3 linked regions of the Spartinivicinus marinus genome follow. The protein of the gene in region 1 interacts with the protein of each later gene in a pairwise test. Links are inferred from orthologs where the notes say so. Each region holds a gene or a part of one and is shown in the gene's direction. Other genes may lie near its edges. The genes, in order: OQE68_RS12310, secB and lysA.

What was found.
Region 2: the proteins of OQE68_RS12310 (region 1) and secB interact in binary tests that used the Escherichia coli proteins (3 or more experiments, as listed by UniProt). The link is inferred for Spartinivicinus marinus from one-to-one orthologs.
Region 3: the proteins of OQE68_RS12310 (region 1) and lysA interact in binary tests that used the Escherichia coli proteins (3 or more experiments, as listed by UniProt). The link is inferred for Spartinivicinus marinus from one-to-one orthologs.

What each region holds. Positions count from the first base shown.
Region 1 is NZ_JAPJZK010000001.1:2,723,549-2,729,764, reverse strand. The notes cover bases 3,174-6,115. They hold OQE68_RS12310 (response regulator), read left to right. Parts: upstream 3,174-4,264; coding sequence 4,265-4,966; downstream 4,967-6,115. Other genes in these bases: OQE68_RS12305 (sensor histidine kinase), read left to right, coding at 4,981-6,115; OQE68_RS12315 (VOC family protein), read right to left, coding at 3,656-4,009; OQE68_RS12320 (DUF4360 domain-containing protein), read left to right, coding at 3,174-3,591. In the rest of the region: OQE68_RS12335 (M48 family metallopeptidase), read right to left, coding at 1-120; OQE68_RS12330 (M67 family metallopeptidase), read left to right, coding at 962-1,381; OQE68_RS12325 (helix-turn-helix domain-containing protein), read left to right, coding at 1,536-2,705; more of OQE68_RS12320, read left to right, coding at 2,950-3,173; more of OQE68_RS12305, read left to right, coding at 6,116-6,216. UniProt on the Escherichia coli protein: Response regulator member of the two-component regulatory system CpxA/CpxR which responds to envelope stress response by activating expression of downstream genes including cpxP, degP, dsbA and ppiA.
Region 2 is NZ_JAPJZK010000001.1:2,941,477-2,952,521, forward strand. What follows is about bases 4,729-7,672. They hold secB (protein-export chaperone SecB), read left to right. Parts: upstream 4,729-5,929; coding sequence 5,930-6,415; downstream 6,416-7,672. Other genes in these bases: gpmM (2,3-bisphosphoglycerate-independent phosphoglycerate mutase), read right to left, coding at 4,729-4,770; OQE68_RS13245 (rhodanese-like domain-containing protein), read left to right, coding at 4,991-5,404; grxC (glutaredoxin 3), read left to right, coding at 5,454-5,714; trmL (tRNA (uridine(34)/cytosine(34)/5-carboxymethylaminomethyluridine(34)-2'-O)-methyltransferase TrmL), read right to left, coding at 6,516-6,983; OQE68_RS13265 (GNAT family N-acetyltransferase), read right to left, coding at 7,024-7,587. In the rest of the region: guaD (guanine deaminase), read left to right, coding at 1-282; OQE68_RS13230 (S41 family peptidase), read right to left, coding at 347-1,663; OQE68_RS13235 (murein hydrolase activator EnvC family protein), read right to left, coding at 1,823-3,004; more of gpmM, read right to left, coding at 3,220-4,728; OQE68_RS13270 (alkaline phosphatase family protein), read left to right, coding at 7,749-9,311; OQE68_RS13275 (hypothetical protein), read right to left, coding at 9,534-10,004; OQE68_RS13280 (flagellar brake protein), read right to left, coding at 10,294-11,045. UniProt on the Escherichia coli protein: One of the proteins required for the normal export of some preproteins out of the cell cytoplasm. It is a molecular chaperone that binds to a subset of precursor proteins, maintaining them in a translocation-competent state.
Region 3 is NZ_JAPJZK010000001.1:3,193,194-3,204,263, reverse strand. Bases 1,412-4,380 are described here. They hold lysA (diaminopimelate decarboxylase), read left to right. Parts: upstream 1,412-2,255; coding sequence 2,256-3,506; downstream 3,507-4,380. Other genes in these bases: dapF (diaminopimelate epimerase), read left to right, coding at 3,581-4,380; lptM (LPS translocon maturation chaperone LptM), read left to right, coding at 2,118-2,234; cyaY (iron donor protein CyaY), read right to left, coding at 1,609-1,950; OQE68_RS14450 (SWIM zinc finger family protein), read right to left, coding at 1,412-1,529. Also shown: more of OQE68_RS14450, read right to left, coding at 1-1,411; more of dapF, read left to right, coding at 4,381-4,411; OQE68_RS14425 (DUF484 family protein), read left to right, coding at 4,408-5,106; tyrosine recombinase XerC, read left to right, coding at 5,140-6,063; OQE68_RS14415 (HAD family hydrolase), read left to right, coding at 6,053-6,763; BufA2 family periplasmic bufferin-type metallophore, read left to right, coding at 7,150-7,413; bufB (MNIO family bufferin maturase), read left to right, coding at 7,617-8,465; OQE68_RS14400 (HvfC/BufC N-terminal domain-containing protein), read left to right, coding at 8,455-9,204; OQE68_RS14395 (ATP-binding protein), read left to right, coding at 10,071-11,070. UniProt on the Escherichia coli protein: Specifically catalyzes the decarboxylation of meso-diaminopimelate (meso-DAP) to L-lysine. Is not active against the DD- or LL-isomers of diaminopimelate.

The sequences.
Region 1 (6,216 bases):
AGCGGTCAATACCCCGCCCAGCGCACTCATTCCTGCTTCATTTTCTAATAAATCTGATTTACAGCCAACTAAAGCCAGTGCAATAGCAACAGAAGCTGTCATTGATTTCAGCTTATTCATGCCTCTAACCTCCATCTCAAATCCATATACTGCAAATTTTCCAGTTATAATTTTGTCAAACTATGCTGTTTTCGGTAATGCCCAACATGTCTTATTTGATAAAAATAAAGCAAAACTGCACCCTAATTAAACAGTTTGCTCCAGAAGTCAAATCAGTTTGATACAGTCAACTACCAACAGTATAAGTTTTCCAGTAAATAATAAAGCCGCGAAGTATAGCATAAAGTCTTATATTACTTTAGTGAATTTCTGTGATATGGTTTTATAATCCTCTAATGTATAACTCTTAGACGGCTTAAAATAGGCCACTGCAGCGAACTTATAGTCATTCGCAAATGCTAACAAGTGCTACCGTAGCATTATATTCTTCATAAAAAATCATCAAATAGTGAGCCTTTTGTTTCATCGCATTTAACTAAGTCACTATAAGAATGTGTAACCTTTAAGACAGCTAACTGACTATTAGGTAAGGTTAGTCGATTATAGGCTATTAGCTAAATTACATTACTACTGACATTTCATTCTGGCTTTAATAATATTAATAAGCGTTTGTCAAGATGGTCATTTTTTATAATTTTGCAAGGGATTTAGTATAAAAAATTGACTTGGAATAGTGTTAAATATTGGCTTATATATAATGGGTAACTGAAAGCTTTTTCATACATCTATAAGCGGGAAGTATCGTAGCTAGTTATTGTTTATTAGCGGGAGAATATCTTTACCAACACAGATCATGCTTAATATATTACTGGTGACAGCCTGAATCAGCATGAGCTTAACCAATAAGCTTTGTATTAACTTATAACTTTTTCAATTAATTGTCAGTTTAGGGAAAGCAACCATGAGTATTAAACTGACCCGTCAAATTATGTCGGCTATTTTAACCCAAGCAGAACGCACCTATCCAGCCAAATGCTTTGGGTTCATAGTTGGAAAAAAAGAAGGAGGGATTGCTACAGGAAGCTACTACATTGCATGTGATGAGATGGATTATATAAAAAAATATCCAGTGTCACTAACTGACTCTCATACCTATAATTCAATTAAAAACAAAGCAGGGGCAGAAGGGCTAACCATTGTGAGTATGGTTCATACACACCCAGATTTTACTGATGAGCCCTCACAACTAGACTGTTTATATGATTGCCCAGGAATAACTCATATTATTATTTCACTGTCTCATGGTAAAACTGTTAGCTGTCATGCCTGGCAATTAACAACTGATAAACAAAATTTCATACAAGAACAAATTGTTCAATAGTTAAGCCAAACTATCTACTTATAGTTGCTCAGAAGTTATTTTCTTAGTCTTTAGCGAATATCTAAAAGCTTTTTTAAACTGTCAATAACTCAGAAACACTCAAGAAATACCTGTAACATTTTTGAGTGTTACTTATATTTAGGTTTATATAAAAATGACTTCTGTCAATCATATTAATGGCAACAACTTACGAAGCGCAAGACTGATCAATCAGCTTAATTTATATGAGCTATCAGAGCTATTAGGCATTTCAGTATCTACTTTGGTTAAAATGGAAGCAGGTATTAGCCAACCCAACAACATACTAATTAAACAGTTGTGTTGTCGACTAGGTATTTTGCCTCCATTTTTAACCGGTTCCAGTCGCTATACTATCCATGAAGATGCTATATTTTATGTCCCTATCACTACACCAAAAAGTCAGGCTACATCAAATAACTCAACCTTGTTTCAAGCAACTGCCTACTTGAGTTTATATTATGAACTTATTCGAGTTTTAAAAACCCAATTCAGGTTTCCTAATAACTTCCCTAAAATATATGACGCTGATATAGCTTCAGATACAAATATTGAACAATTAGCAGATTCTTGCCGATTCCATTGGGGGCTGGGCTTTTCTCCTATTGAAAATATAACTACTCTCATCGAAAGATCAGGAGGTATCGTCACTTCCTTTCCTAATCTTTACTCCAGCATTGACTCCATGTCTATTACCTATCCTCACCCGATCATTATCATCAACCATAAAAAAACGGCTTATCAAGTTCGATTTGATATTGCAATGCATTGCGGTGCAATTGTTAGCAACTTTTTTTTCACCAGCAAAAATATATCTGCGACTAAGCAAGATTTAGAAAATTTCGCACTTGCTTTACTTATGCCTGCGTGTAGTTTTCGTAATGAATTTGTACGTAGTAAACCAATTATTTACTGGCCTGAAATTGAATCATTGCAACAACGCTGGGGAGTGAGTAAGGAAGCCGTTATCTATAGAGCATTTCAACTTAAATTAATTAGCATTAAACAACTTAAGTTCAGTTTAGCTAAATTGAGAACCAATGCATCTATTCATTTTAATAATTGCAAAACAAAAAAAGAGCAGCCCCATTTTATTTCTAATCAAATCCAACAGTTGAACAAAACCCAAGCTCTTAGCACTGAAGTTATTGCTCAGCACCTGGCCGTTAAAAAGTTGTTACTTACAAATCTTTTTATTGAGTTTAAAAACGCCCTCAATAAATCAGCAGCTTCCTCGCCTAAAAAACATAATGTATTTTCTATTAATTACACACGCAAAAGCACTGACCTACCCTCCCGATTATAAGTTAAAGGTTTTACAGATAAACAATCATACAATATCTCTGATAACAACATAAAATATATACCGTACCTATTGATTTATCTATCAATTTGCTTTCTTATAGTCTTGTTTTTATAGCAAAACTATCATAGCACCAATACGCAACTGGCCAGCTCAATACGTCCCTTATTGCTAACATAGCTTTATCTTAAAACATGTTTGGGTAGAACCAGGGACATATTAACAAAATACATGGAGAGTTCTAATTGTGACTAATTTCTTACAGCGTCGTTTATTACTGTATCAACTAACATTGCTTATAGCACCAGCGGCTTATACTGCAAGTTCTGATACTGTCATTTATCCTGGAGAAGCCTATATTCAATCTGCCAACTACAGTGGTACTGGTTGTCCAGTCGGTTCAACTAATTTTATTTTTCATGAGGAAGCAAACGAATTTAGTGTAAATTTTAAGCACTTCAAGGTAAGTAGTGATGCTAATTATAATACCAGTTATTGTCAGTTAAAACTTACCATTGTCGCACCTCCTGGAGTTGCTTATCGGCTGAACTCATTAACATATAAAGGTCGTGCTAGATTAGACCAGTCCGGCATGGCAACTATAGCTAACAACAGTCGTTTACAAGGCATAACTCCTGCCAATAAATCCACCCAATATGTATATGGCTCTGTAAATAAAACAGCTGAGCAATATTTCCAGCAAACTGCACTAGCAGGCCAACCTCAAAACTGGTCAACATGCAGCAGACATACTCCTTTAGAAATTAAAACTGAAGTAAACCTTAGTAGTAAAGACCTGCAAAGCGCAATTACCATAAGCTCAATCAACGTGAAAATTTTATTTTCTCGTAAAAAATGCACTAATAGACTAAGCGCTAAGAGTATATAAGAACTTGCTACACTGCCCCCTATTTGCCTTAGGTGTAAAAAAACAGATGAGCGAAGGGTAATATTCACTTACAAATAAACTTTATTATATGTTGGTCTAAGTCTTCTACAAAGGCACCATAATAAGTTTGCTCATATATCAGTCGCTTTCCAGGCTCAGCCTGAGAAAAACCTCCATTAGCCATCGCAAGTTGATAACACTGATCAACCAGTTGCCTGTTGTTAAGTTGAAATGCCAACTGAACGGCAGGTATTGTTTTTGCTCCTCCCATTAACCACAGTCTGGGTTTATTATCTCCAATGGCCACCCACCCTTGTACCTCTGCAACCACCTTATATCCAAGAGGGGCTAAAATAGTTTTATAGAACTCTTTACTGGCCATGTAGTCCGTTACATAAATACCAATATGATCAAGCATGTTTGTAGTCTATAGTGATAAATATTGTTTTCATCTTGTCATTTAATTATGTCAAGTATTTTTAACCTATCCAAGAAGTCTTGGTAAGACTAAATAGAAGTAGCTTGATTTGAACTTTTATCATTAAAGAATTTACATTTCATCTAATGTCAAAGCTTATGGATACACTAGACCTATGTAAATAAAACGTAAAGATCGCTAACCACTGTTTAGGCTATGGTAAAATGACAACAGAATGACTATAGAGAAATATTCATGTCATATCGTTTGTTACTTGTTGAAGACGATCAAGAGCTTGCAGAACTGCTTATTGACTACCTTGAACTGGAGTCTTTTACCATTACTTGGGAGACTCGAGGTGATAAAGGCCTTAATGTCGCACTCACTGAAAACTTTGATGTTATTATTCTTGATATCATGTTACCAGGCATTAATGGCGTTGAGTTTTTAAAAGAATTTCGTCAACAACGTCTTACTCCTGTAATAATGCTTACAGCCCGAGGAGAAGAGTTAGATCGAATCCTCGGCTTTGAGCTAGGTGCAGATGACTATCTTCCCAAACCCTGCAGTCCAAGAGAGTTAGTAGCCAGAATTAAAGCGGTTATTCGACGTGTAGTGATGGATCAACAAACCACAAAGTCTATTCGCTCTAGCAATGTGGTAATGGTTGGACCACTATATCTTAACCTTTCTAGTCATGAGGCTACTGTATCAGGTCAACCGCTGAACTTAACAGGTACAGAGTTTGAGGTTCTCTCACTACTAATGCAACATACTGGCGAAGTAGTGAGTAAAGAAACATTATCCCTACAGGCGCTGGGTAAACAGCTCTCGCTATATGACCGTAGCATTGATATGCATGTCAGCAATCTCCGTAAGAAAATCGCTGATGTATATGACAATCCAAGCTTAATTAAAACAATCAGGGGAAAAGGCTACCTGCTTAAACAGTTTTAGTTTAGCCTTAGTGTATGTTTAAGCAAATTTTCTGGAAAGTTCTACTTGTTTTTTGGGCTGCTTTAATAATTATTGCAGTATTGTCTTCATGGATTACAAGAGAAATTGTTGAAAGTGAACTAGGACTACACGAAAAATATATACAAGATAAAAAGAACTCAGCAGAAGCCGTTACTGTTTTCGAAGCCCACGGAAGAAAAGCTTTAGCTAATTGGGTAAAACAACTCAATGAAGAAACAGGACTCAGAGCCTTTTTAATCACACCATCAGGTACATCGGCTACAACAACGCCTCTACCAAGATCTATAAAGCGCTTTCTACATAAACGATATTATTTACCTCCATGGGCAGAACCAACAGAGGTGTCTACTAAACAAGGAGATTATTTATATTTCAGTCTTGGGCCAAGCTTTCCTCCCCCTCCTAAACATCGACAGGATATTCTTTGGTGGAGCAGAGCCATTACCAGTTTATTTGTCTTATTTATTGTTTCCATATTCTTTTCCAAACACCTGGTAAACCCACTTAAAGAATTAACTAATATTTCTCAAAGCCTAGCAAAAGGTGATCTTGCCAAAAGAGTTAATCCTAAAATAGAACATAGGCTTGATGAAATAGGTATCTTGGCTCGGGAGTTCAATCATATGGCTGAAAAAATTCAGCAAAATCATGACAACCTACAACAGCTATTTCATAGTATTTCCCATGAGTTGAAAACTCCTTTAGCTAGGCAGCGGGTTGCTATTGAGTTAATAGCCAAAAAAGGTGCTGAACCCAGGTTGCTTGAAAAAATGAATCGACAAATCAAGTTATTAGATAGCTTAATTGATGAACTAATAACAATTACTAAATTACAAGAACCAACTGTAGAGCTATTAAAAGAAGAAATAAAACTACCCGCAATTATTCAAGAAGTAATCGAAGACAATACTTTAGAAGCAGACTTGAAGAGTATCAAGTTAAACCTGGCAAATGACATTAATAATAGCACTAAAGGTGATAGAAGACTGCTGTATCGATCTATTGATAATATCGTACGCAATGCTATTAAATATTCTCCTGAAAACACTACAGTTTGTATTAGTTGTAACGAAAAAGATAACTACTACAATATTAACATTATTGATCAAGGCCCAGGAGTACCTGACATGACACTAAGCAAACTGGTTGACCCATTTTACCGAGTAGATAGCGCCCGAGCTAGAAACACTGGTGGACATGGCCTGGGTCTCGCTATTGCCAACAGCATT
Region 2 (11,045 bases), 220 kb from region 1 along the record:
GTCAACCAGTTAAAAGGGCAACAACTGTCACCCTTAAAGTCATTTTATTTAGCTACCCTGGGTGGAGCAAAAGCACTTAACCTTGACAGTAAAATTGGTAATTTTACCAAGGGTAAAGAAGCTGATTTTGTAGTATTGGATTATCAAGCAACTCCATTGATCAAATATCGCTTACAGCATACGACAGATATAGCTGAAAAATTATTTGTGCTAACAACATTGGGGGATGATCGAGCAGTAGCTGCTACTTATATTATGGGGCAGTTAGCTTATCAGCGTTAAAATATACATTGTTAATTTTTGATATAAAAAAGCCGCTAACTTTATTAAGCTAGCGGCTTTTTATTTATTTAACGGCTTTATTAGCAATACTTAGGCCTTTAAGAAGGCTTAGCGCTTGCTGTAGCTGGTTATCACTTTCTAGCTGCTTATCCACTTTCTTTGCTTTGAGAGCATTTGGTTTATCTTTTAAATCATTACCATTATTTAAATGCCCTTGCAGATCAGCTTCTTTATAAGTGACGCCTTGATCAAGCTTAGTGACTTTGGCTCTATCAACAGTGATATCTGGCTCGATACCTTGAGCCTGAATAGAACGACCATTAGGGGTGTAATACAGAGCTGTAGTTAACTTTAATGCTCGCTGGTTATTAAGGGGTAATACTGTTTGTACGGAGCCTTTACCAAAACTATCGGTTCCCATAATGATAGCGCGTTTATGGTCTTGTAAAGCGCCTGCAACAATTTCTGAAGCAGAAGCAGAGCCGCTGTTGATTAATACAACAACAGGCACGCCATTGGATGGGTCTTTTTCATCTGCTTTAAAACGCAGTTCAGAGTTTGGAATACGACCTTTCGTGTAAACAATGACGCCTTTTTTCAGGAAAGCATCAGAAACATCCACTGCTGCCTGTAATACACCACCTGGGTTGTTTCTTAGGTCTAATATCAGTCCGTTCAGTTTACCTTTATTGGCTTTGGCTAGTTTTTTAATTGCACTAACCACTTCATCGCCAGAATCGATTTGGAACTGGGTTATTCGAATATAGCCATAACCTTCATCAAGTGCTTTGGATTTGACGCTTTGTACCTTAATGATGTCGCGCTTGATCACAATATCAAATGGCTTGCTGCTACCTTCACGTACGATAGTTAATGTAATTGGTTCGCCAGGCTTGCCACGCATCATTTCGACAGCTTCGTTTAGGCCCATGCCTTTTACTGGCTTTTGGTCAAGCTTGATGATTAGGTCTCCAGCTTCTACTCCAGCACGTTGTGCAGGTGTATCGTCGATAGGGGCAATGACTTTGACAAATCCGTTCTCCATACCAACCTCAATGCCTAGCCCGCCAAACTCACCAGTGGTGTTGATTTGCAGGTCTTCAAAGTCTTTGGGATCGAGGTAAGCAGAGTGGGGGTCTAGCCCGGTTAGCATACCTTTGATGGCATTTTCTAGAAGGGTTTTGTCATCAACATTCTCAACGTAAGCCACTTTGATACGGTCAAATACTTCTGCAAAGGTGCGAAGTTCTTGTAATGGCAAGCGACCTTTTAAGGGCTGATTTGGCTCGGCTTCGGCAAACGCTAGGCTACTAACAAGGGCAGTCACTGCGAAAGCGAGATGACGAACTGAAGGGGAAAACTTTAAGCGTTTGCTGATCATTAAAAACTCTCGATTGAATAGCTCTCTATTAAGGTATTTATATCCTATGAGATGCGGTAAAACCACTGTCCTGGTAACATCCTCTGTTTAGGCCCTCGCAATTCGTGATCTCTATCTGCTAATTTGTTGCTGGGTTACTTTATCGACATCGACGGGCAACTATCTTCCCGCAACGATCCACCCGCTTGGGTTTTGTGGTTGACCTTTGTGTCTTATCTCAAAGTAAAGCCCGGTTTCATTATTTCCGCCTGTATTGCCAGCTGTTGCAATTGCTTCACCTGCTTTTACCCATTCGCCTGTTTCTTTTAATAGCGTTTGATTATGAGCGTACAGTGACATATAGCCACCGCCATGATCCACAATAATTAACAGCCCTGACCCTCTCAGCCAATCTGAGAACACGACCCTGCCATGGTGTACAGCCGATACTGGAGAGCCTTCATTACTTTGAATAAATAGACCCTGCCACTTTAATTTAGTTTGTTTTTTCAAACTACCATAGCGGTTTGTCACTTTTCCTTGGATTGGCCAGGGGAGTTTGCCCCGTTGTTTATAAAAAGGGGTGCCTGGTAGAGGCAGTGGTGTTATTGTTTTTGCTAAGGTTTTGAGGACTTGTTCTAACTCTGACCGCTCTTTCTGCTGTGAGGCCAGTGTTTGGTCTTTAGCTGCCAGTTCTTGCTCAAGCTGTTTGAGTAATAAGCGTCTTTTTGCTTTCTGAGTTGTAAGTGCCTGCTGCTGTTTAGCTAAAGCAAGCTGCTGCTGGGTTAGTTTGGTGTTGGTTGCTTCAATCTGTTGACTAACCTGAGTTAACGACTGGATGGTTTGATTAAACTCGGTCACTTTTTGCTGACGGGCCTGAGCAAGATAGCCAAGATACTTCTGGGTGCGTGCAACATCGGTAGGCTGCTGCTGGTTCAGCAACATTTTTATATTAGAGTTTTGACCTGTATACAGTGCCAGTAACATCGTTTGTTCTAACTGTTGTTGTTGCTGACGCTTGGCAACACTGAGCTGGTGCTGCCTAGTATGGAGCTTTTTTAATTGTTGCTGGCCCTCCTGCAACCGGCTTTCAATTTCCTGCACTTTTTTATGAAGCCGTTCCATTTCCTGCTCACTTGTTTGCAACGATTGTTGTACGTTAGAGCGTTGTTGTTGGATTTTTTTGAGTAGCTGTTGGGTTTTTTTAATTTCAGCTTGCAATTGTTTTAACTGTTTTTCTTTTTCTTGTAATTCTGGGTTAGCCCAGCTAACGCTGCTGTTAAGTAAAGCAGTGCCACTTATTAAACAAATACAAATAGGTTTATAAAGTTGTTTTGTCAAAGAAAAGATAAATTTCAACATTGATTACAACACTTGTAGTTGGAAACATTTCAAGAAACACACCAGAAGGTGTTTTTTTAAGTATGCCTGGTAATTGGAGATGTCGCAAAGAAACTTCATGAAAACCAAAAACCCAACTTATAAATTGGGTTTTTAGATAAAGAAACAGTGGATTAATTCCGCAAGTTTTTTAACTTGTTTTTTGGCTTATGAGGGAGTAAGTATTTGTGATGAAACTAGTTTGCTTGCTCCACTAATACTTTTCCTGTCATTTCTTCTGGAATGGGTAGTTCCATTAAGCTAAGTATTGTAGGGGCAATATCTGACAGAATACCGCGATCTTTAATCTTAATCGCTTTGGGTCCAGCATAGACTAGTGGTACAGGTTCACAAGTATGGGCTGTATGGGCCTGCCCCGTTTCTTCATTACTCATTTGTTCGACATTGCCATGGTCAGCGGTAATTAAACATTGACCATTAACTTGTTCTAACGCTTTAAGAATCCGGCCAATACACTCATCAAGACATTCAACCGCTTTCACTGCGGCATCAAAAACACCGGTATGGCCTACCATATCGCCATTGGCATAATTGCATACCACTAAGTCGTATTTTCCACTGATAATTGCTTCAACTAACTTATCAGTGACTTCGGGGGCACTCATTTCAGGTTTTAGGTCATATGTGGCTACATCGGGTGAGTTAACCAAAATGCGAGTTTCGCCCTTATAAGGAGTTTCTTCGCCGCCACTGAAGAAAAAGGTTACATGGGCATATTTTTCTGTTTCTGCAATTCGTAACTGAGTTTTGCTAAGTGATGCCAAATATTCGCCGAGGGTGTTTTTTAATGATGCAGGCGGAAATGCGCAAGGTGCAGGAATATCAGCAGCATACTGAGTGAGCATAACAAAACCCGCTAGATTAGGCCGGCTAATACGTTCAAAGCCACTAAAGCTGTCTTCTACGAATGCACGTGTTAGCTGTCTAGCGCGGTCTGCACGAAAGTTCATAAACACAACTGCATCACCATCGCCAATAACGGTAGGCTTCTGATTTGCAGGAGTAACGATGGTTGCCTTAACAAACTCGTCATTTTCACTTCTAGCATAAGCTGCTTGCAAACCAGTAACTGGGTCCTCTGCAGAAAAATCGCCAGTACCTAAGGTAAGCATGTTATAAGCAGCGGCAACTCGGTCCCAACGGTTGTCGCGATCCATAGCGAAGTAGCGGCCAATCAAGCTGGCAATTCGGCCTACACCTAGGTCTGAAAGTTTGGCTTCGATGCGTTTTAGTGATGTTTCAGCACTTCGTGGAGGCGTGTCACGACCATCTAAAAATGCATGTACATAAACGGCTTGAGCACCACGCTGAGCAGCTAGGTCAATCATGGCTAAAATATGGTCTTCATGACTATGTACTCCGCCGGGAGATAACAAGCCTAGAATATGAACGGCTTTGTTTTCAGTAATGGCTTTGTCTACAGCTTCTGTCAGGGTTGGGTTGGTAAAAAAAGAGGCATCTGCAATGGCCTTAGTGATGCGTGTGAAGTCTTGATACACAACCCGACCTGCCCCTAAGTTCATATGGCCAACTTCTGAGTTGCCCATTTGGCCATCAGGCAATCCCACATCTATCCCAGAGCCTGAAATCAAACTGTGAGGATTTTGTTCCCAGAGCTTATCCCAAACAGGCGTTTCAGCGGCTGCAATAGCATTGGACTCTGATGTTTCGCTATAGCCAAAACCATCAAGGATAAGTAATGCGGTAGTACGTCGTTGGTTACTCATATGGATTCGTGCTGCTCATAGTAAATGGTACAAAAAGCGGGTAGAGAGATATTAGCGAGATTCTAAAGGGAGGTCTATTAAGCCTGTGATCCTAGACACTTTGTCCGATCTAAAGCACTGATAGTAGGTGAAGCATGAAGGTTGATAATCTAACTGTTTAGCCTGGTAGTTGAAACCTGTATACTTGCCACCCTTATTTAATCGCAAGGTCTGAATACAAATGGAGAAATTGATAGAGTTTGTTGTCAACCATCCATACTTGGTTACTGCATTTTTAGCTCTACTAGCGGCTTTAATTTATACCGAAGGGCGTAAAGCAGGTGCAACAATAAACACCAGCCAGCTAACTTCTGCAGTAAACAACAAAGATGCAATAGTGGTAGATGTCCGAGATGGTAAGGAATTTCAAGCGGGGCATATTGTTAATGCTATCAATATTCCATCTACCAAGTTTGCTGAACGGATGAAAGAGCTAGAAAAGCACAAGGACAAGCCCATTATTATCGTTGATAAAATGGGACAACAAGGTAGTGCCGCTGGTAAAGCGTTGAAAGCTGCTGGCTTTGAGCAAGTGCTTAGGTTGCAAGGTGGTATGCAAACCTGGACAAGTGAAAACCTGCCTGTAATAAAGTAATGTCTGGGTTTTGTTAGTGAATATGTGTTGCTGAGGAAGTGAAAGAAAGATGAGTAACATAACCATTTACAGCTCAGCTTATTGCCCTTTTTGCATCCGGGCGCTGCGCTTATTGGATAGCAAGCAAGTGCCTTATCAACTGGTTAGTGTGGATGGTAAACCGGCGGTACGTAGGAAAATGGCTGAAAAAGCAGGGCGTACCTCAGTACCACAAATTTGGATTGGTAAGCGGCATGTGGGTGGTTGTGATGAGCTGTATGCCTTAGAACGTGAAGGTAAGCTTGATCCTCTGATTGCTGAAACCCATTAGCACTATATCTCTATACAAGGTACCTCTAAAAATCACTCGTGCAGGCTATAGTAACCAACAAGTGACGTCTTTATTTTGCGACATCAACATCGATTAGTGCTATGGTTGCTGTCACAGGCCAACCTGGTGATGCATGACGAAGTGCGTCAGCTGAGTTAGTATTGCTGACCTGCTTAGAGTATTAAATGACATAAATTAATTAAGGAATTACATAAATGGCTGAAAATCAACAAAATCAGGCAGCTGGCGAAGAGAACCAACCTCAGTTTGCATTACAGCGGATCTATGTGAAGGACCTTTCATTTGAGTCGCCCAAAGCGCCTGAGATATTCACGAAAGAATGGCAGCCACAGGTTAACTTAGATCTGAATACCCAGAACACTCAACTTGAAGAAGGGGTATTTGAGGTAGTTTTATCTCTAACAGTAACTGTTACTAACAATGAAGAAACAGCATTTGTTGTTGAAGTGCAACAAGCTGGCGTCTTTTTAGTAAAAGGCTTAGATGACGCTTCATTGCATCAAACCTTGGGTGCTTTTTGCCCTAATATTTTGTTCCCTTATGCTCGTGAGTGTATTGATAGCTTGGTCTTACGTGGCAGCTTCCCTCCAATTATGTTGGCGCCAGTTAATTTTGATGCGCTATATGCTCAAGCTCTGCAACAACGTGAACAACAGCAGCAGCCAGAAACTATTCAATAAGCTGTCATATTCTTTTTATAAGTATTTGTTTGTTATTGAATTAAACCAAAAAAGGGCCTTAGCCCCTTTTTTGGTTGTAGCTCAGTTTGTCAGTGATATATTATTCCCCACCTTTAAATCCTAGTTGCCGCCAGCTTTCATAAATCATCACTGCAGCACAGTTAGATAAGTTCATACTACGGCTGTTGGGCTTCATGGGTAGTCGTATAATATGTTCGGGTTTTACCTCATTTTGTAAAACATTACTGGGTAGTCCACGGGTTTCTGGGCCAAATAATAATGCATCATTAGGCTCATATTGAGCTGAGGTATGGAGGGTAGAGCCTTTAGTGCTAATAGCAAATAAGCGGTTATAGTTAACCGATTGACAGAATGCAGAGAGAGATTCGTGTACTGCCACTTTTGCAAACTCTGAATAATCCAAGCCTGCTCGACGTAGTTTTTTATCATCTAAATCAAACCCTAAAGGTTCTATTAAATGCAACTGATAACCAGTATTCGCACATAGGCGGATGATATTGCCTGTATTAGGAGGAATTTCAGGCTCAAATAGCACAATATGGAGCATAGAGGTCAATACTCAAAAGCTGGGGTTTTATTTAAAGGTATTATACCGCTTCTATTTCAGCATGTAATGTGTCAGGAAATAGACCAAACATATAAGAATCGCGTGGTTGGCCTGAAGTTCTACTGCGATGACGTAACCTGCCTTCAAATTGACCTCCCACCTTTTTAGCCGTTTTAATACTGGCGTGATTATCAATATCAACAACAATTTCTACTCGAATCAAATTAAGCTCTTCAAAGCAAAACTGGGCAGCAGCAGTAATTATTTCAGAGGCATAACCTTGTTTTAGGTGACTAGCGTTAACCCAATAGCTTAGATTAGCAAAACCATGGGGAAAGTTAATACCGCTGATTCTAGCTTCACCAATATATTCTTGGTTTTTTTTGCCAATAAAAGCAAAGTTGAACTCTGTCTTAAGTTGTTGTTGAGCAATACAGAATTCAACCCACTCTTTGTTAGTGGCTGCAGAGTAATTAGGGTTGCACCAATATAACCATTTACCAACAAGAGGTGCTGACTGCTGAATAGCAGAAAGTCGTTGGTCAACTAAAGATAAGTTGAGTGGTACTCCTGTCAGGCGTTTGGTATTAAGCTGTTTAAACATATAAATTTGCTTTACACTTCTCTATAAAAAGATCGTCATTTTACTGACATAAAAAAGTGGCTCAATATCAATAATAATTAATTTTAATAGTACGTTCGTAATAAGTGTAAGCAGCTTAAACTTTACGACAGTTAAGGAAGGATGGTTAAAGGAAAGTTATAATGAAATTAACAGTGAAACGGATTATCTGTAAGTACTTACTTTCTGGTTGGTGTTTTATTCCAATGATAACTATTGCTCAACCAGTTATATCAGATAACTGGTTTGAAGCTGGTCAGCAAGCGGTAGCAAAAGCAGTTCACCAACAACCAAATACTTCAATTGCTCGCAATGTTATTTTGTTTGTTGGTGATGGTATGGGCATATCAACAGTCACAGCTGCCAGAATTCTAGATGGCCAATTAAAGGGTAAAACAGGAGAAGAGAACTTATTAGCATTTGAAAGGTTGCCTTATGTTGGTTTATCAAAAACCTATAATACCAATCAACAAACGGCTGATTCAGCAGGAACAATGACTGCTATGATGACAGGGGTAAAAACCCTAGCAGGTGTTATTTCAGTTAATCAACAAGTGGCGCGTGGTGATTGTGAGACAGCTAAAAGAAATAAAGTAATGACTTTATTGGAGCAAGCTGAGCAAGCAGAAATGGCTACAGGTATTGTGACAACAGCTCGAATTACTCATGCAACACCTGCTGCTACTTATGCCCATAGCCCTGAACGGGGGTGGGAGGATGATGACGATATGCCTTCGTCCGCAAAGCGAGCTGGTTGTAAAGATATTGCTAGGCAGTTAATTGAGTTCCCGTATGGTAATGGGTTGGAAGTAGCATTAGGAGGCGGACGCAGAAGCTTTTTGCCAGATAACCAGGTTGATCCTGAAGAACCAAATAAAACTGGGGCACGAGAAGATGGACGGAATTTAACTGTTGAATGGTTAACGAAATATAATAATGCCCAGTATGTTTGGAATGAGCAACAGTTTATGTCTATTAAGGCGGCAAATGTCGATCATTTATTAGGGTTATTCAATCGCTCGCACATGGCTTTTGAAGCAGATAGAAATGATGATAAAGGAGGAGAGCCATCGTTATCAGAAATGACTGCTAAAGCCATTGAAATTTTACAAAAAAATGAGAATGGCTTTTTTCTAATGGTTGAAGGAGGGCGAATCGACCATGGACATCATGCAGGAAATGCCTACCGCGCATTGCATGACACAATTGAATTTTCAAAAGCGGTTGCTACAGCCATTAAAATGACTGACGCACGTGAAACTTTGGTAATTGTTACCGCTGATCATAGCCATGTTTTTACCATGGGAGGTTATCCTACACGAGGCAATCCAATTTTAGGTAAAGTTGTTGGTAATAATAGCAAAGGGCAGCCTAATAAATCGCCTACTCTAGCCGCAGATGGATTACCCTATACAACATTAGGATATTACAGTGGCCAGGGTGCTGCTAACGATCAATCTGGGCAGCGTCAACCTGGTCGAATGAATATTGTTAATGTTAATACTAAATCGAAAAACTATTTTCAGGAGGTGCTGTTGCCAATGTCCTCAGAAACCCATGGTGGTGAAGATGTAGCTATATATGCTTCAGGCCCTTGGGCGCATTTATTTCATGGTGTCCATGAGCAAAATTATATTTACCATGTAATGGCTCATGCAGCTAAGTTGAATGACCAACAGACAGCTCAACAACAGCAGTCTCGTTAAATACTTATCCTGTGCTGCCCTCCTGCTCTGAGGAATATCCCCCTCTTTGGGGGACGAAAAAGCGAGTGGATATGGGGTAGCAGGTTATTCCATATCAAACACTAAACTTACGTTATATTTTTTGCGACAGCTAGAATATTCTACATAAATTTATAAAAGCTAAAAATAACTTTTGTTTAAAACGTCGTGTATCTGAATATATAATTAAAACGATACAGTTCTTCAAGCGCACTCTTTAAATAATAACGAAGGATTCACTTTTCCTATCGCTATTTGACAAATGTCTTCTATATTGGAAAAATCATCTAATAAATTTTTTGCATATATGCAAACATCTTTGACTAAGGCGACGACAGGAATTAATGATAGAATATAGTCGACGTTAGTTTTTAGCTGGTTAAATTGCTTTTGTAATCGGTTGCTTACTCCTTGCAAGTGGTCTGTTATTTCATCAAATAAATAACTTAGCTTTCTTTTTAACGTTTTATCAGGCAAACAGATACCCACTATACGGTATTTGGTAATAATCGTTCTACATAGTGGGCAAAACTCTGCTTCTAGCATCTGTACCAACTCCTCTAGTAGTAAAAACTTCTCACTATTGACTTTGTTGCTTTTGGCTGCGCGTTCATAAAGAGTAACAACTTCTCGGCAGGCTTCTTTTATTTGATTAAAGTAATTGACCAGTTCCATGGTGACTCCCTCCAATATGTATGTGCCTACATGTAATTTGTTATTAATAATTATTTAGTATTCACCATTACTTGCTCAAATAAATACTGGTAGGTACAGAAAGTGTTTTGTGTATTGCTGACTTAGGTATAAGTATAATGGGTGCTTTTTGTTATATTTTTTTAATAAACGGGTTCTGCCAAGCTGTTCACATTAAAAAGTGAAAGACTTTGAGCTCACAGGTCATATGATAGAAATGTCTGTGGTTTGATGAAATATACACGTTTGTAGGCTTTTAGCTTTGTTGCAATTAAATAGGGTGGCTGTCATTTGCAGCCAGAGATTGCCGTCTTTGTTCACGTTGTAATTTGGCAATAAACCGATCGAGCTTTTTCTGAATAGGAGGTTCCATATTCATAAACCGTCCTCCCACTATAGTGTGAGTGATTGGCTTACGATTAAACTCTAAATGGGTAACAAAGAGCTTACTTTTAATATGCTCTTCATCTGTTGATTTAAAAATGCAATTACCAACAAGGCCATCTCGATGCAAGCCATCAGGAGGTGGACCCATTAATTTTAAACAGATACCACTGCTAGATAAGTCAATAATACGTCCAGAGGCTGTAACAGGCCCAAACCCTGTAAGGCTTACACGAATAAAGTCTTCAGCGGGAATACTTACTCTAAAGTTCAATCTTCTCTGCCCATGTTGCAAATCAATAGGCATTGAAAGGCGATAAGCAGGCATGTTGTCAAAGTTTTCATAGCCTAAAAAATTCGACTGAAAACGGGTACGAAAGCCTTGGTCATGGCAACTAATGTTTAATAAATTACCTGGCTCCAGTAATTTCTCTGGAGGATTAGGGTATAGCTCGTCAATTAATAAATAATTTTCTTCAGGGTATAATTGTAGAATTATACTTCGAAAATTTTGGTTAGTATCTACAGGTTGAACATCGATAAAACTGTGTTCCTGACATAGTTTAGATAGCACCTGTAGATTATTACCATCATATGAAGGAGCTTTTTCCTCTCGTTGTCTGCGAAGCCACTGAAACA
Region 3 (11,070 bases), 480 kb from region 1 along the record:
TCTTTATATTTTTTAACTAAAGGATATAGCACTTCTGGCTTAGGTAAAGGCCAATTCCTTTTAAGATTATTTTTAGCTGTTACATCAGGGCGTTGCCCTGTTTCTAAATAGCCTAATATTTTGTTTCTCACTTCAGCCCAGCAGCCTGCTTTGGTACAAGCAGTTTGTAACTTCTCATAGGCTTCTAACGACGGCCTATCGAAAAAGCTTTGTGCTCGGTATGCTGCAACTAAGTCATACTGACTGTTTTGTGCAGCCATCTCACGCAGCAGGCTTTGCAACTCACCTGCGATTCCTGGCGCGTCATCTAGTGTTTTATAGAAGCCATCAATACACCACTGACGAGCTTTTTTTATTTCACCTATAGCTAACAACTCATTTACTAAGTCTTGGTAATCTTGAGAAGATTCAACCTCTGCTTCCATTAGTGCTATCATTTTTTCATGTTGTCTACTCGCTTTTAACGAGTGTATTACTGTTCTCAGTAGCTTCTTACGGTGATACTTTTTAGTAAAGTCATGTATAGAGGGTGGCATAGGAGTCGCTTTTAACCTTTTCATAAGACTGTCTACGACTTGTTGCCAATCAGCTGGAGTATATATCGGGCTTTCTAAAAACTCATTAGCATTTTCCAATAAGCCAATATCATCTTCTAACTGTCGTTCAATTACCCACAACAATTGCTCCGAATGAGAAAAGCTTGACTCAGGAAGTGACTGGAGAACAACTTCCAAACATTGCCCAATTTCAAAAACAGTTTCACCTTCATCATTGGCCTGTTCAGCTTGTTGACAACATTGCTCCCATATGTACTCCCCAAGTTGTAATACATCATCCCCGTGACCTTGTTTTAATAATGATGTCAATTGGGTTTTAACTGGAGAATAGTCTGGTATATTACTCTCATTATCCCAATGGTTGGACCAGGCATCTATGCGACTCAGTTCTTTGATTTTTTTCCGCAGTCGTTTAACTTGCTGACTAACGTCACTATTACTAAAGCGATGGTTTTCTAGTATTAACTGCCTTATTTGAGGATGTTTATTGGTTATATCAATTAATAAGTCACACAAATCTGCATGAGTTTTTTTAACCAAAACCCTATACAATTGCACTTCATGGCCTGTTAATGTTTTTTCACATTCTCCCTCTAAATATAACTCAGCATCTTCCTCGATCTCATCATCAAGCTCATGATAAAGATCATTATCTTCAGTTAATAGCAGGATTTTTTTATGCTGCTTTAAATACTGACCAGCTTTTAAAATTAGGGCCACAGCGTGCTTACAGTTGTCATAGTATGGGCAGCTACACCCTGCAACTAATTCATTTTCATCATCTAAAAATACACGAGTAATATAAAGCTCACTTCCTTCAACCTCAGCAACTAACTCGTCATGTTCAGTAATGAAAATATCATCACTAACATAATTTATATAGCCTTTCCCTCGGCTAACAATGGTCGAGCCAGCCCACTCATATAAATCATCAATTGTTAACTTGCGTAAATATTTTTGAATATCTGACATGTATTATTTGATTCTTTTGTAGATAGAATAAAGTAAGCTCAACCTAAGTAAGGGGGTTATAGCGACTCAACAAGCCATATCAACCCAACTCCAACTCTACTTCCTCTCCACCCTGCTCAGTCATAAACCGGTTCAACATACTAATGAATTCTTCGCCAGTGCTGTCACATACCCACTGCTGTTCGTTTGGTTGCTGTTCTTTTGATTGATAGTTAAAGTGGAATCCACCACTTTTGGCTGCCAGCCACAGTTGTCGTAGTGCTGGCTGACGACTTAGGATGATCTGGCTGTGGTTTTCAAACTGCATGGTTAGCATACCGTTGCCAGATTCGCAGTCTATATCTATCTCTAGCTCATCAATGGCATCTTCAATAGCCACCATTAGTTCGTCTAATAACTCATTAAATTCTGCTTCTGTCATTCGCTTGTAACCTGTTTGATGTGACTTCTAAGCTGTTCCCAACCTGTTCTAGCCCATTGTACAAATTTGTTTAGTCGCTATCAGTTTAACTGTTTGAACATTAGCCGAGCTATAACAGACAAGGTATACTTTGCCGTCATTATTGTACTATTAGTGAGGGATATCCAATGCGCATTCTATTTGCTGTGCTTCTACTTACCTGGCTGGCTGGTTGTGGTCAAAAAGGACCTCTTTACTTACCAGATGAATCTGAGCAAGAATCTACAGAATCTGTTAACCAATAAGCGATTTGATTAAGAAGCAATATGGATCACTTTCTTTACCGCGATGGCGAATTATTTGCCGAAGATGTTCCGGTTACGGAGCTTGCTAAGCAGTATGGCACGCCCTGCTATGTCTATTCCCGGGCCACACTGGAACGTCACTACACAGCCTATACCAAGGCGATGGGTAAACACCCCCATTTGATCTGCTATGCGGTAAAAGCCAACTCCAACCTGGCTGTTCTCAATGTTCTGGCTAAACTAGGCGCAGGCTTTGATATTGTTTCAGTAGGTGAGCTTGAACGCGTCCTAGCGGCTGGTGGTGATCCAGCCAAAGTGGTTTTCTCTGGAGTAGCCAAGCAAGAGGCAGAAATTGCCCGGGCCCTTGAGGTCGGCATCCATTGCTTTAATGTGGAGTCGGAGTTTGAGCTTGCACGCATTCAGAAAGTCGCTGCAGAAATGGGCCAGCAAGCTGCTATTTCATTACGAATTAACCCCGATGTTGATGCTAAAACCCATCCCTATATTTCAACAGGGTTGAAAGAAAACAAGTTTGGTATTTCTTTTGATGATGCAATTTCCGCGTATCAAAAGGCCGCTCAACTACCCAACCTGCAAATTATAGGCGTCGACTGTCATATTGGTTCGCAATTAACCGAGATTGATCCATTTTTAGATGCAATGGATCGCCTGTTATTTTTAGTTGATGAGCTAGCCAAACTGGGTATTGAGCTAAAACACCTCGACTTAGGCGGTGGCCTTGGGGTCCGTTATCAGCAGGAAATACCACCAGAGCCGGATACCTATGCCAAAGCCGTTATGGAAAAAATCCAGGGCCGCAACCTCACCTTAGTATTTGAGCCAGGCCGCTCAATTGCTGCCAATGCCGGTATTTTAGTCACCCAAGTTGATTTACTGAAAGACAATGGCCATAAACACTTTGCCATTGTGGATGCAGCTATGAATGACCTGATTCGCCCTTCTCTGTACAATGCTTGGCAGGACATTGTTCAAGTAAAACCAAGAATTGATGGCCTACAAGCTAATTTTGATATCGTTGGCCCTGTGTGTGAGACAGGTGATTTTCTGGGCAAAAACCGAGAACTAAACCTGAAGCCAGGCGACTTGCTGGCCATTCGTTCTGCTGGCGCGTATGGCTTTGTTATGAGCTCTAATTACAACAGCCGTAATCGAGCAGCAGAAGTGATGGTTGATAAAGACCAGCACCATCTAATCAGGGCTAGAGAAACTGTTAGCCAACAAATAGCAAACGAATACCTACTCCCTAACTAAGTAAAACTGGATATCTCTTGTAACCTTAACTAATGAGATATCCAGGCTTTAGATTCGCATAGACTTACAACACCATGCTGTTACGTTTTACAAAAATGCACGGGCTTGGCAACGACTTTATGGTTGTCGACTTAGTCACCCAACACTGCAAACTCAATGAAGATTTAATTCGGTCATTGGCCGATCGCCATCGTGGGATAGGCTTTGATCAACTACTGGTTGTTGAACCACCCAGCCACCCAAACAACGACTTCAAATACCGAATTTACAATGCAGATGGCGGTGAAGTAGAACAATGCGGAAATGGAGCGCGCTGTTTTGCTCGTTTTGTGCTAGACAAAAAGTTAACAACCAAAAACCATATTAAGGTTGAAACACTGTCAGGTGATATAGAATTAATAGTAGAAGCCGATGGCAATATTACTGTAGATATGGGTATACCAAAGCTAGCGCCAAGCAAAATTCCTTTTAATGCACCTCAACAGCAGACTACTTATAAAGTACAAACTGTTAATGGCGAAATGGAATTAGGTGCTGCTTCAATGGGTAACCCCCATGCAGTATTAAAGGTAGACACTATCAATAACGCACCTGTTAACACATTAGGGGCGGAATTAGAGTCACACCCAGACTTTCCTCAGCGGGTTAATGTTGGTTTTATGGAAGTACTCAGCCGCCAGGAAGTCAATTTGCGAGTGTTTGAGCGTGGCGTAGGAGAAACTCAAGCTTGTGGTACTGGAGCTTGTGCGGCAGTTGTCGTTGGTTGTATTCAAGGCTTGCTGGATGAGCAGGTAACTGTGAATTTACCAGGCGGTAGTTTAACAATTCAGTGGCAAGGTGAAGGGCATAGCGTAAAAATGACAGGTCCTGCCTGCCGGGTATTTGAAGGTCAAATTAGGTTATGACAAAACCAACCAATAAGCTGGCGTTTTCGGAAGAAATCACCGAACAGCAGGTGGTTGCTTATCTCGAAGCTAACCCTGACTTCTTTCTGCACAACCCTGATTTACTGAAAACTCTCACTGTTCCCCACCCGAGTGGTAAAGCAATTTCTTTATTAGAACATCAAGTTAATTTGTTCAGAAAAGAAAACAAAGAGCTGCATAAACGCTTAAGCAATTTAATTGCTATCGCCCGAGAAAATGATCAGCTTTTTGATAAAACCCGCCGACTCATTATCAACTTGCTAGCTGCCAGTAGCTTGGAAGATATTCAAGTCATTATTGAAGAGCACTTTAGAGAGCAATTTAAAACAGACGCCTGCTGCCTACTTTATTTTGCAGACCAACCTCTCAACACTCATGGCCGAACCTTTGCCTTAGCAGAAGCTAAAAAACAGTTAGGGGATATTCTTGAAAGCACCAAGCCTATTACTGGTTTATTAAAACTAGAGCAAAAGCTTGTACTTTTCCCTGATCAAGCCCATCAAGTTGGCTCTGCTGCCGTGGTGCCACTTTATCATCAACGGCTATTGGGTATTTTGGCTATTGGTAGTGAGGATATGAATCACTTTCGAACCAGCAATGGTACCTTGTTTTTAACCCATATTGGTGAAGTACTCAGCCAGCTGGTTTACCATTTTCAAGAGCAATCTAATTAACAAAAGCAGCCAATTAACAAGAACAGCTAAAGCGTGTTAAAACAAACACTACAGGAATACTATAAATACCTGGGTATAGAGAGACAGCTGGCAAAACATACGCTTGATAATTACCAGCGTGACCTAAACAAGCTGGCTGTCTGGCTAGATAGCCAGCAGTGCCCAGGCTGGGAACGAGTAACACCTCAGTTACTCAGACACTACCTAAGCCAGTTAAAACATGATGGTTTAGATCACCGCTCAATACAGCGTCACTTATCTAGCATTCGCTCTTTTTATTCTTTTTATTGCAGCAAACATTCCAGTCAACAAAACCCGACCCTTGCATTGCAGGCACCAAAAGCATCTAAAAAATTACCCCAACTGTTGGATGTCGATCAAATTGCCCAGCTGTTAAATACAACACCTGATAATCCACTATTAATCAGAGACCATGCTATTTTAGAGCTTTTTTATTCATCAGGCTTAAGATTAAATGAACTATCACAGCTTGATATCAGTGGAATCGATCTAAACCAACAGCAGGTAACTGTAGTTGGCAAAGGCAGCAAAACCCGACTAGTACCAATCGGTAGCTACGCCTGTAATCGCTTAAAGAAATGGCTGACAACCCGCAGCCTGTTAGCCAAACAAGGTGAGAGCGCCCTGTTTGTTTCTAAACTGGGCAGTAGAATTAGCAATCGACAAATTCAAAACAGGGTTAAGTATTTTGCTCAGCTCATGGGGTTACCAGGTAACCTGCACCCTCATATGTTGCGCCATAGTTTTGCTACTCACTTATTGGAGGGAAGCGGTAACTTACGCGCTATACAGGAATTACTGGGCCATAGTGATATTAGCACTACACAAGTGTACACTCATGTAGATTTCAACCAATTAAGCAACGTATACGACAGCAGCCATCCAAGAGCCAGGCGTAAAGAATCCTCAACTAGCAGTAATACTAATGACAATTAAAGCAATCACTTTTGACCTTGATGACACCCTATGGAATAACACACCTGTTTTACTAAAAGCCGAGCGAGATGTTATCAAATGGATACTAGACCAATTCCCCAATATCAATGATCACCGCGATATAAATACAACCATCACGGAGTTTAGAGAATTTAAAGATCAAATAAAACAAGCCAACCCAGCCCTCACCCACCAGGTAACCAACTTAAGAAAAGTCACACTGGAACAACTGCTAACTCAAGCAGGCTATGCTGAACAAGCAGCCAAAGGAGCTGAACAAGCCATGGAAGTATTTCTCCATGCCCGCCACCAGGTTGATTACTTTGATTATGTCGAATCCATATTAGCAGAATTAAACCAACAATATACTTTAGGCGTGCTCACCAACGGTAACGTCAATATAAAACGTCTGTCGATAGGGGATTATTTTGATTTTGCCTTTTGTGCAGACGAGCTAAACACCAGCAAACCCGATCCTATGTTTTTCCAAGCCGGCATCCAAGCAGCCAAAGTGCTTGCTGAAGAAATTGTACACATCGGCGACCACCCAGAATATGATGTTATCGGTGCCAAGGAAGTCGGTCTAAAAGCCATCTGGTTCAACCCCGAACAAAACTCATGGGATTACCATATAAAACCCGATGCAATGATTAGCTGTATTAGTGAGTTGCCGAAAGTAGTAAAAAGTATAAAAATATAATTAAAAAGTATCCAGGCTTATACTCATCGCGAATGATTTTTAGGCTTTGTTACCGTCGCTCTTCACCCCAGTCATTTAGTTTATCTAAACTCCTGGGGCTTCATCTCTCGGTGGCCGCGCCCTTGTGCCCTAGGGGTATAAATACCCCTCGCTGTGAATATATACCACTTTATTTTTACACCTAAAAATGATTCACGACAGGTATATTTTCACAGTTATTCTGGTTAGTTTCGAAAGCTCTAACTTTGAATAAAATCACAAGATCGAAGCCAATTTATTCGTTTTAAATTACCCGACTGAAATTTATTTTCTTCCTATCCTGTCTTTAGGATTGAGTTATTGATAAATGCTCAATTTAATGAAATTACTATGAGTAGTAGGAGTATATGATGAGTGCACCAAAAAAAGTTTCAGGTACTGCTTTAGCTGTTGTTGCTGCGGGTTTATTTACTTTAGGCTCTCAAGTAGCAGCCAGTGCTGAAGCCAGTCAAGTTCAATGCTGGGGTGTTAATAGCTGTAAAGGTCATAACGACTGTGCCACTGCAAGTAATGCCTGTAAAGGCCATGGCTCTTGTAAAGGCCAAGGTTACTTGAATATGTCTGCTGAGGAATGTGAAGCTAAAGGTGGTACTGTTAAAGAAGAAAAGTAATTTTTTTCTTTAGGACGCCTTTAACTAGGGCCTAATAACACTAGTTGAACCGGCAGTGGTGATTCAAATAGTGTTAACAGGCCCTAAAATAAATGGATTTGGTCATTATTAGTAGTTCGCTACTATTGATAACACCCAACGTCCATTTATCTCTAACTGGCATATAACACTTGTTTCTATATCAACCTATGAAGGCAACCCGAATGAATCGTCCTTTTTATGGTTTTGGCCTAGGGTTGCGCCATGACTATTATCAAGAAATTATCGAAACCCAACCCAATATTGATTGGTTTGAAATAATATCAGAAAACTATTTTGTTGCAGGTGGCAAACCTCTGTATTATTTAGATGCTATTCGAGAGCAATATCCTCTAGCTATGCATGGGGTATCTCTTTCTATAGGCAGCACCGATCCTTTAAACCAAGATTATCTAGCACAACTTAAAAAATTATCCCAAAGAATTAACCCTATTTTTATTTCCGATCATTTATGCTGGACAGGGGTTGACCATATTAATAGCCATGACTTATTACCTCTTCCATATACAGAGCAAACAATCCAACACATTGTTTCTCGTATTCAACATGTACAAGAATTTTTAGGCAGACAGATTTTATTAGAAAATTTATCCAGTTATGTCACTTTTGCTGATTCAGAAATGACTGAGTGGGAATTTATTAGTGAAATAGTAACACGAGCAGACTGCTATCTTTTATTGGATATAAATAATATTTATGTAAGTGCTCGCAATCATCAGTTTAATCCCACAGAATACTTACATGGTATTCCTGCTGATCGTGTGATGCAACATCATTTAGCCGGTCATAGTGACTATGGCGATTATGTTATTGATACTCATGATATGCCCGTCGTTGATAATGTCTGGAGCTTATATCAGGAAGCCGCTCAATTATTTGGCCCAGTATCAACGATGATCGAACGTGATGATAATATGCCTACTTTTTCAGAGTTACTGGCAGAGCTAAACCACGCCAGAACCATTGCAGAGCCAATCTATACAGACTATAACGGTTATGCCAATGCTAGCTAATTTACAAAAAGAGTTTCTTGCGTTTTTGCAAGACAAACCTAGTAAAGTTAAGCAGCTGGTGACCACTGAAACACCTGGACTGGCCATTTATAAAAATGCCTATCATCAACGCTTAAAAGAAGCGCTAGATACTGATTTTCCCTGTTTAGGTAAATTACTTGGAGATGATTTATACGACCAATTGATTGCCGGCTATATAAAACATATGCCTTCTACTAAACCATCACTTCGTTGGTTTGGTAGTGATATGCAATCCTTCTTAAAACACCATCCCTTATTCTCCAAGCAACCCATAGTTATTGAGCTCGCAAACTGGGAATGGCAACTTAGAGCCGCTTTTGATGCTGCAGGCAGCAAAATTATTACTCTCGAACAACTTGCCACTATTGCCCCAGAACAGTGGCCCACCATACAACTTAAGCTAGTTCCTAGCCTACGCGTGCTTCAATATCAAACCAATGTGGTTAACATCTGGCAATCACTTGAAGCGAACCATATACCACCTGCCGTTGAACAAAATACCAGCTATTGGCTGATATGGCGCAAAGAGCTGGTTACACAATTCCGTTCTGTATTTGAAGATGAATGGCAAATTATTCAGTTGATTATTGAAGGGGTTACCTTTGCTGACATTTGCGAACAACTTTGCAGATGGCACTCTCCAGAACAAGCGCCACAAAGGGCTGCACAAATTATCCAACAGTTGACTAATGATCAAGTAGTAATGTCTGCAAGCTGAAATGGGATTTCAGAGCAGACACACTCACTCTCTCTTTAGACCAGTAACAACCTTTCTTGCCAGCCTTCTTTATTAGGTAACTAGCTTTTCTCTACTGAAGTATCATAAAACCCCAATATCTTAAGAAAAAAACTCTATTCCCTAACCTTGAGTAAATAGTTATTTTGAGCCACAAGAAAGTAAGTAAAAACAAACTCTACTTTGGTATCTGTCTTATCTTAAATTGAATGCTTGATTAATCATTATTAGCCTGATACCGTGTCTTATTGTTCATAAAATAGTAATATTAGTACCGCTCATTTTGCGAGCACGAAAAGGAGATTTTCGCTTACTTAAGGACAGAAACAGTAAACTATGTGTTTCTGATCGGGGATGAGTAAATAAAAGGCATAGATATTTGGGAACAACAGGGGGATGACTGCCACTGTCCCCCTCCTAACATTGAGTATTGATAAGTAATTATAGTAGAAGCAAAGCTAAAGATACTACTTCATATTACTATGATGAGTAATATTATCTTTAAAGCCAACTTTACTAACTAACACTCATCACCATCCAATAAGCAAATATTTCTCATATTTTTTCCTCCACAAAATAAACGATAAGCTACAACGAGTTAAGTATGGCATGTTACTTTTTAGTACACAATCTTTACTATAGCAAAAGCCTAAGCTTTGACAGCACATGACACTATTTTATATCAATATATCAGCTATCCGCGGACTAAAAAAACTCACGTTTGTTTGTATTTACATACTTAAAAGTTTATTTCTATTAGCCAAAATATAAGGCATTCTATTTTAAAAATGCCAAAAGATTATGTCAGCACTAAGCACATGCTTAGTTGTTACTCAGAAGGAACTAATATGTCCAGTATTTATACAGAAAAGCTGTTGAGGCAATTTGGTCATACAGACGGTTTGTTAAGCGGTGGAAATCTGGCTACTGGCTTAATTGTTTATTGTATTATTGCTACTACAGAAGGTTTTGGACGAGAAGGAATTGTTCTATCTACTTTTCTGCTATTTTTTCTATCTGCAATTTTAGAAATACCTACAGGATATTTAGGAGACCGTGTTGGCTGGAAGTTCTCTGTTCGACTAGGGCTATTTTGTGACTTTGTATCTACTTTATTTTTCGGTTTAACTATTTTTTTCGCAATACAGGGCTATTATATATTGATGCTCTCTTTTTTAGTGATGCGCCAGCTTTTCAGCGCACTTAATGGAGCATTTACCAGTGGCTCGTACCAAGCAGCTTATCAACGTTGGTATCAAGAAAAACTTGAGCAGAGCACTATTAAAATCAGCGATGCCCCCCCTCTTTTTCTTGCTAGTTATAAGTACGGTATATGGATTCGCCTAGGACTACCACTAATAGCACTAGGTATTGGACTATTATTACAAACAGAGTTTTTTTCTCAGGTTTCGAAGGAGTATGTCGCACTAGTTCCACTTGGAATGGTACTTTATGTACTATTAATTCAGATAGTAGCCTATTTTAAAATGGCTAAAGATCTAGACTTTAGCACCATTTCCATAAAAAAAGGTAACTCTACCAGTGATATAACCATAACAAAACTATTCCTATCTGCTCAGGCTACTTTTCCAATTTTATGTACCTATGCATACTCACATATTTTCTTACAAGTCTGCAATCTATTCTTGGTTGGTGAATCTTATTACTTATTCAAAGAAGCAAACTTGCCAATGATTTTTGTTTGGGGCGGGGGTATGGGAGCCGCTGTAATAATTACTTTTTTTGGTATAGCAATTTCTCGTTTTTTTATCCCTTGGCTTTCCAAACAACCTAAACTAAGATCTATTCGCTGGCTAGGGACGCTGTGCTTAAGTTTATTATCTGCAG